Linked DNA regions of Roseateles amylovorans. The protein of the gene in region 1 interacts with the protein of each later gene in a pairwise test. Links are inferred from orthologs where the notes say so. Each region holds a gene or a part of one and is shown in the gene's direction. Other genes may lie near its edges.

Region 1 (3,197 bases):
CGCTCGCCTGGGCTCAGAAGGCCGACTCGTCGCCCGCCAAGAAGGAGCTGATCACCCGCATCCTGAAGCTGCAGCAGCCCGCCATCGAACAGCTCACCATCGGCGTGCTGAGCCGCCCGATCAACGAGCTGGCGCAGAAGATCGTGCCGGCACTGCGCGGCGTCCCCGAAGACAAGCGCGAGGCGACGGCCAAGGCCATCGACGCCAACCTGCGCAAGTTCATGGAAGACAACGGTCCGGGGCTGGTGGAAAAGGGCCAGAAGCTGGCCCCGTCGACCATGGGCGTGATGCTGGACGAGCGCTTCACCGAAGACGAGCTCAAGCAACTCGTGGCCTGGCTGGAATCGCCGGTGAGCAAGAAGTTCGCGGACACCGCGCCCGAGCTGCAGCAGGCCTTCACCAAGAAGCTGATCGACGACAACGGCAAGCAGCTGGATGAGCGTTTCAACGCCCTGCAGCAGACCGTGGCCAAGCAACTCGGTCTGGAAGCCGGCCCGGCCGCGCCGGCTCCGGGCGCCAAGTCCTCAGCCCCCAAGGCCGCTGCCCCCGCGCCGAAGAAGTAAATCGGCGCACACTGGCGTCGTGGGAAGCCCGCTCGGCGGACCTCCTCACGACGCCGGATACCGGCGGGCGATGCCGCGAAGCCCAGGCTTCCCGACGCCGCCCGCCCCTTGTCTTTCCTGAACGACTGCACCGCCATCTCCCATCCATGACGCAAGCCAGCCGCCCATTCAACTTCTCCCCGGGTCCCGCCGCCATACCTCACGAGGTCTTGAGTCGCGTGTCCGAAGAGATGCTGGACTGGCACGGCAGCGGCATGAGCGTGATGGAGATGAGCCACCGCGGTCGCGAATTCACCTCGATCTATGAAGCGGCCGAGCGCGACCTGCGCGAGCTGCTTCAGGTGCCGGACCACTTCCGCATCCTGTTCATGCAGGGCGGCGGCCTGGGCGAGAACGCGATCGTCCCGATGAACCTCTCGCGGGGCGGCATCGTCGACGTGGTGCTCAGCGGCACCTGGTCCCACAAGAGTGCGGCCGAAGCCCGTCGCTATGCCGAGGTCCGCATCGCCGCCGACTGCGCCAATGCCGACGGCCGCTACCTCGACCTCATCCCCGCCACCGACTGGCAGCTCAGCCGCGACGCCGCCTATGTGCATGTCTGCAGCAATGAGACGATCGACGGCCTGGAGCTTCATCAACTGCCCGACCTGAAGGCCCTGGGCAGCGATGCCCCGCTGGTGATCGACTGCTCCTCGCATGTGGCCTCGCGGTCGGTCGACTGGTCGAAGGTCGGCCTGGCCTTCGCTGGCGCCCAGAAGAACATCGGCCCCGCCGGCCTGACCCTGGTCATCGTGCGGGACGACCTGCTCGATCGCGCCCTGCCCATCTGCCCCAGCGCCTTCAACTACCAATTGGTGGCGCAGGCCGAATCGATGTTCAACACGCCGCCGACCTTCGCGATCTACGTCGCCGGCCTCGTGTTCCAGTGGCTCAAGGGTTTCAGCTACGCCGGCAAGACCGGCGTGGCCGCCATCGAGCAACGCAACATCGACAAGGCCGCCCTGCTCTACCAGGCGCTGGACGCCTCCTCGCTGTATGAGAACCGTGTGGCGGCCCGCAGCCGTTCACGGATGAACATCCCCTTCTTCCTTCGTGACGAGCGCCTGAACGAACCGTTCCTGGCTGGCGCCCGCGATCACGGACTGCTGCAACTCAAAGGCCACAAGTCGGTGGGCGGCATGCGGGCGTCGATCTACAACGCGATGCCGCTGGAGGGCGTGCAAGCCCTCGTGAGCTACCTCAACGATTTCGAGAAACGACATGGCTGACCCGGCCGATCCGAACCCTCCCAGCCCGGTCGCCGATCCGGAATTGCTGGCCCTGCGCGGCCAGATCGATGCGCTGGACGCCCAACTGCTGGACCTGCTGAACCGGCGCGCCCATGTCGCCGAACAGGTCGGCGAGATCAAGCGCCGCGACGGCACCCCGTTCTTCCGCCCGGACCGCGTGGCCCAGGTGATCGCCAAGATCCGTGCCGCCAACCCCGGCCCGCTCAAGGGCGAGCATGTGGCCGCGATCTGGCGTGAAATCATGTCCGCCTGCCTGGCACTGGAATCGCCCCAGCGGGTGGCGGTGCTCGGCCCGTTCGGCACCTTCTGCGAACAGGCGGCGATCGAATACTTCGGCGGTGCCGCCGACCTCATCTACTGCAACAGCTTCGATGAGGTCTTCCACGCCACCGCCTCCGGCAGCGCCCAGTACGGCGTCGTGGGCGTGGAGAACATGACCGAGGGCGTGGTCACCCGCTCGCTCGACCTGTTCCTGCACACGCCCACCCATGTGGTCGGCGAGGTCAGCCTGCTGATCCGCCACAACCTGCTGCGCAAGGACAACACGCTCGAAGGCATCGAGGCGGTACTGGCCCACCCGCAGGCGCTGGCGCAATGCCAGAACTGGCTGGCCAAGCACCTGCCCCATGCGGAGCGCCGCGCCGTGTCCAGCAATGCCGAAGGCGCCCGCCTGGCCGCCACCAATCCGGCCTGGGCCGCGATCGCGAGCGAGCGCGCCGCCCCGCTGTTCGGTCTGCACATCGTCGCGCATGCGGTGCAGGACGAGGCCTACAACCGCACCCGCTTTGCCGTCATCTGCCTGCCGCAGACCATGGCGGCGCCGCCGGCCACCGGCCGGGACTGCACCAGCCTCATCGTCTCGGTGCCCAACCGGCCCGGTGCGATGCATGATCTGCTGGTTCCGCTTAAAAATCACGGGGTCTCGATGACCCGGCTCGAATCGCGCCCGGCGCGAACCGGCCAATGGGAGTATTACTTCTACATCGATCTGGACGGTCATCCGTCTCAACCCCACGTCGCTGCGGCATTGGCGGAACTGCGCGAACTTTGCGCGTTCTACAAGGTCATCGGTGCCTACCCCCTGAAGGCCTGAGAGGGTGTCTACGATGTTCAATCAACTCGGTGTGATCGGTTGCGGCCTGATGGGCGGCTCGTTCGCGCTGGCCATGAAGAAGGCGGGCCTGGTCCGCCGTGTGGTGGGCTACAGCAAATCGCCCTCCACCACCGAAACCGCCCGACGCATGGGCGTCATCGACATCGCTGCCGAATCCGCGCTGCTGGCCGTGTCCGGCTCGGACATCGTGCTGGTGGCGGTGCCGGTGGCCGCGACCGAATCGACCTTCAA
Region 2 (3,402 bases), 2.0 Mb from region 1 along the record:
CCGTCGCGAATACATCCAGCGCATCCGCAAGTTTCCGATGAAGCGGGCCCTGCGTCTGTCCAAGTTGCCGCTGGCGGCGCTGGAGGCGACGCTGCGGCTCTATCTGCAACCGGATCGACTCACCCGCGACCTGCCCACGCTGCGCCTGCTGACCCGCCCGGTGGCCGACATCGAAGCGCAGGCGGCGCGCCTGCTCGCGCCGCTGCAATCGGCCCTGGCGCCGCGCTATGCGGTGCGGGTGGCGGCGATGCGCGGTCAGATCGGCTCCGGCTCGCTGCCGGTGGAGACGCTGCCGTCGGCCGGACTGGCGATCGCGCCGCAACTGCCCGGCAAGCGTGGCATGGGCCGGGCGCTCGAGGAATTGATGACGGCGCTGCGCGACCTGCCGCTGCCGGTGGTGGCGCGAGTGCAGGCCGACGAACTCTGGCTGGACCTCCGCTGCCTGGACGTGTCCGGCGCCGAGGCCGAGTTGCTGGCGCAGCTGCCGCAGCTGAAGGCGGCGCTGTCGTGAACGGACGGGCGACGCCATGATCATCGGCACCGCGGGTCACATCGACCACGGCAAGACCACGCTGGTCAAAGCGCTCACCGGCGTGGACACCGACCGTCTGCCGGAAGAGAAGCGTCGCGGCATCAGCATTGCGCTGGGCTATGCCTACCTGGACGCGGGCGAGGGCCAGCGCCTCGGGTTTGTCGATGTCCCGGGTCACGAGCGGCTGGTGCACACCATGCTCTCCGGCGCCACCGGCATCGATCATGCGCTGTTGCTGGTCGCGGCCGATGACGGCGTGATGCCGCAGACGCGTGAGCATCTGGCACTGCTGTCCCTGCTGGGCATCGAGCGCGGCACTGTCGCCCTGACCAAATGCGATCGTGCTGATGCGGCCTTGCGCGCCGCGCGCCGCGCCGAGATCGACGAACTGCTGGCCCACACCAGCCTGGCCGGTGCGCCGATCTTCGAGGTGGCCGCCACCACGGGGGAGGGCGTGGTCGCGCTTCGGCAGCACTTGCTGGCGCAGTCGCGGCAGATGCCGGCGCGCGACGTGGCCGGGCAGGGTTTCCGGCTGGCGATCGATCGGGTGTTCAGCCTGTCGGGCGTCGGCACGGTGTGCACCGGGACCGCGTATGCGGGAGAAGTGCGCATCGGCGATGAGCTGTGGCTGCTGCCGCCCGCTGCGGGCCAGGTGCCGCAGGTCGCGCGGGTGCGCAGCCTGCATGCGCAGAACGAATCGGTCGAGCATGCCCAGGTGGGTCAGCGGGTGGCCATCGGGCTGGCCGGCCTGGACAAGGATGAGGTCGCCCGCGGCCAGTGGCTGGCGGCGCCGGAGGTGGCGCAATGGAGCGACCGCATCGATGTCCGACTGCGGTTGTGGTCGGACGAGGCCAAGCCGCTGCGCAGCGGCACGCCGGTGCATGTGCATCTGGGCGCGGCGGAGGCGACCGGATCGGTGGCGATCCTGGGCGGTCTGGATGGTCAGGTGCTGGAACTGGTCCAGCCCGGCGCCGAGGCGCTGGTGCAGATCGTGCTGCATCAACCGATGTGCGGCTGGGCCGGCGATCGGGTGGTGCTGCGGGATGCGTCCGCCACGCGAGCCCTGGCGGGCGGTCGGGTGCTGGATCCGCAGGCGCCGGCGCGGTACCGACGTACGCCGCAACGTTTGGCGGAATTGATCGCCCTGTCGCAACCGGACCCGATCGAGCGATTGCGCGGGCTGTTGGCTCAGGCGCCGGCGGGCGTGGATCTGTCCCGGCTGGCGGCGGCACAAGGGCTGGCCCGCGACGCGCGAGCGCCCTGGTGGTCCGCTGCCGTGGCTCCGGGCCCGAAGGAGGCGAAGGTGGCGGAGGCCGCTTCCGACGCTGACGCCGGCGATGGCCTGGTCGGCGGTAGCGCTGAGGCCCTCAGTACCGGTCGAATTGAAGGAACGGCCGATGCGGCCATGGCGTCAGCCTGGGCGCTGGGGCCGATGCAGGCCGGTGTCTGGGAGGCGCTGGCGTTGGAGCGGCTCGCGCAATACCACCGGGATCAACCGGACGAGCTCGGGCCGGATCTGGCGCGCTGGCGGCGCCTGAGCGCGCCGCGCCTGGCGGAGCCGCTGTGGCGCGCCTTGGTGCAGCGCATGGCCGAACGCGGCCAGGTGCGATTGGCCGGCGCCGCGGTGCATCTGCCGGCGCACGGGGTGGCGCTGTCGGCGCTGGATGAACGGCTGGCGCAGAAGGTGCTGCCGCGCCTGGTGGAATCGGGCTTCGAAGGGTCCTGGGTGCGGGATCTGGCCGGCTTGGCGCAGGAGTCCGAGGCGCTGATGCGCACCACGCTTGCGCGATTGGCGCAGCGGGGGGAGTTGTTCCAGGTGGTGAAGGACTTGTACTATGCGCCGGCAGCGATTCACGCGCTGGCGCAATTGGCACGTGGTGCGGCGCAGGAAGATGGTGATGTGCGCGCGGCGCTGTTTCGGGACCGCAGCGGGCTGGGCCGCAAGCGGGCGATTCAGGTGCTGGAGTTCTTTGATCGCGTCGGGTTGCTCCGACGGGTGGGGGATGCGCATAAGCTGAGAGCGGATTGCCAGTTGTTCCTGGATGAGGGCGAGCCGGTGAAGGCCGCTTGAGATCATGGGGAGCGAGGGCGAAGGACGTCAGGACACACGCAGCGTCCGCGCAGCAGGCGCAGCAGGCGCAGCAGGCGCAGCACGCGCAGCAGGCGCAGCAGGCGTAGGACAAGGACAGACCGGGCTGGCCACAGGGCAGGGGACTTTCACCCCGCCCTCACGCCAGCCCCGCAGGGCTGTGGGAGGGGGAACGATCCCGGTGGATCGGCCAGGCTTCAAACCTGGTGGGTGGCGCCATGCGTTGCCGGGAGGGTTCGACCCCCTCCCCCCTCCGCCGGCAAGCGCCAGCTTGCCGGCTGCGCGACTCGATCTTGCGACTGCGGTGCTCGCCGTACGGGAGTACGGCTGCGCTCCTCGTCGCAACCTCGAGCCGCTCGCACGGCAATCTGACGCTCGCCGAACCGCTGACTTCCGGCACCCGCCCTCGGGGGCGGGGACGTGCCAGGACGTTCGGCGATGTCTCATTCCTCCTTTTTTCCCTCATTTCACCTCGCTGGCCTCGGCCGCGAGGTCGTTCGAGGATGCCCGGGTCGCTCGACCCGTCGCTTCCGCCCACCGCAGTTCCATCCACTCCATCGGGAGACTCTGATGTCCAACCTGTTCCACCACCTTCACCGCGCCGTGCGGGGCTTCTCCGTGGCCGCCCTGGTCGCCCTGTCCACCGTCGGCGCTGCCCATGCGCAGACCGTCCTGCGCGTGACCGCGATTCCGGATGAGTCGCCGACCGAGCTCGCCCGCAAGTTCGCACCGCTGGGCAAGTACCTGGAAAAAGAACTCGGCGTGAAGGTCGAGTGGACCC

Evidence for each region. The genes of interacting proteins can lie anywhere in the genome.
Region 2: the proteins of serC (region 1) and selB interact in binary tests that used the Escherichia coli proteins (3 or more experiments, as listed by UniProt). The link is inferred for Roseateles amylovorans from one-to-one orthologs.

What each region holds. Positions count from the first base shown.
Region 1 is NZ_CP104562.2:4,006,273-4,009,469, forward strand. Bases 1-2,770 are described here. They hold serC (3-phosphoserine/phosphohydroxythreonine transaminase), read left to right. Parts: upstream 1-709; coding sequence 710-1,831; downstream 1,832-2,770. Other genes in these bases: N4261_RS16615 (DUF2059 domain-containing protein), read left to right, coding at 1-563; pheA (prephenate dehydratase), read left to right, coding at 1,824-2,770. Outside these bases: more of pheA, read left to right, coding at 2,771-2,945; N4261_RS16630 (prephenate dehydrogenase), read left to right, coding at 2,959-3,197. UniProt on the Escherichia coli protein: Catalyzes the reversible conversion of 3-phosphohydroxypyruvate to phosphoserine and of 3-hydroxy-2-oxo-4-phosphonooxybutanoate to phosphohydroxythreonine. Is involved in both pyridoxine and serine biosynthesis.
Region 2 is NZ_CP104562.2:1,985,215-1,988,616, forward strand. Bases 91-3,065 are described here. They hold selB (selenocysteine-specific translation elongation factor), read left to right. Parts: upstream 91-527; coding sequence 528-2,603; downstream 2,604-3,065. Other genes in these bases: selA (L-seryl-tRNA(Sec) selenium transferase), read left to right, coding at 91-511. Outside these bases: more of selA, read left to right, coding at 1-90; N4261_RS08505 (putative selenate ABC transporter substrate-binding protein), read left to right, coding at 3,192-3,402. UniProt on the Escherichia coli protein: Translation factor necessary for the incorporation of selenocysteine into proteins. It probably replaces EF-Tu for the insertion of selenocysteine directed by the UGA codon. SelB binds GTP and GDP.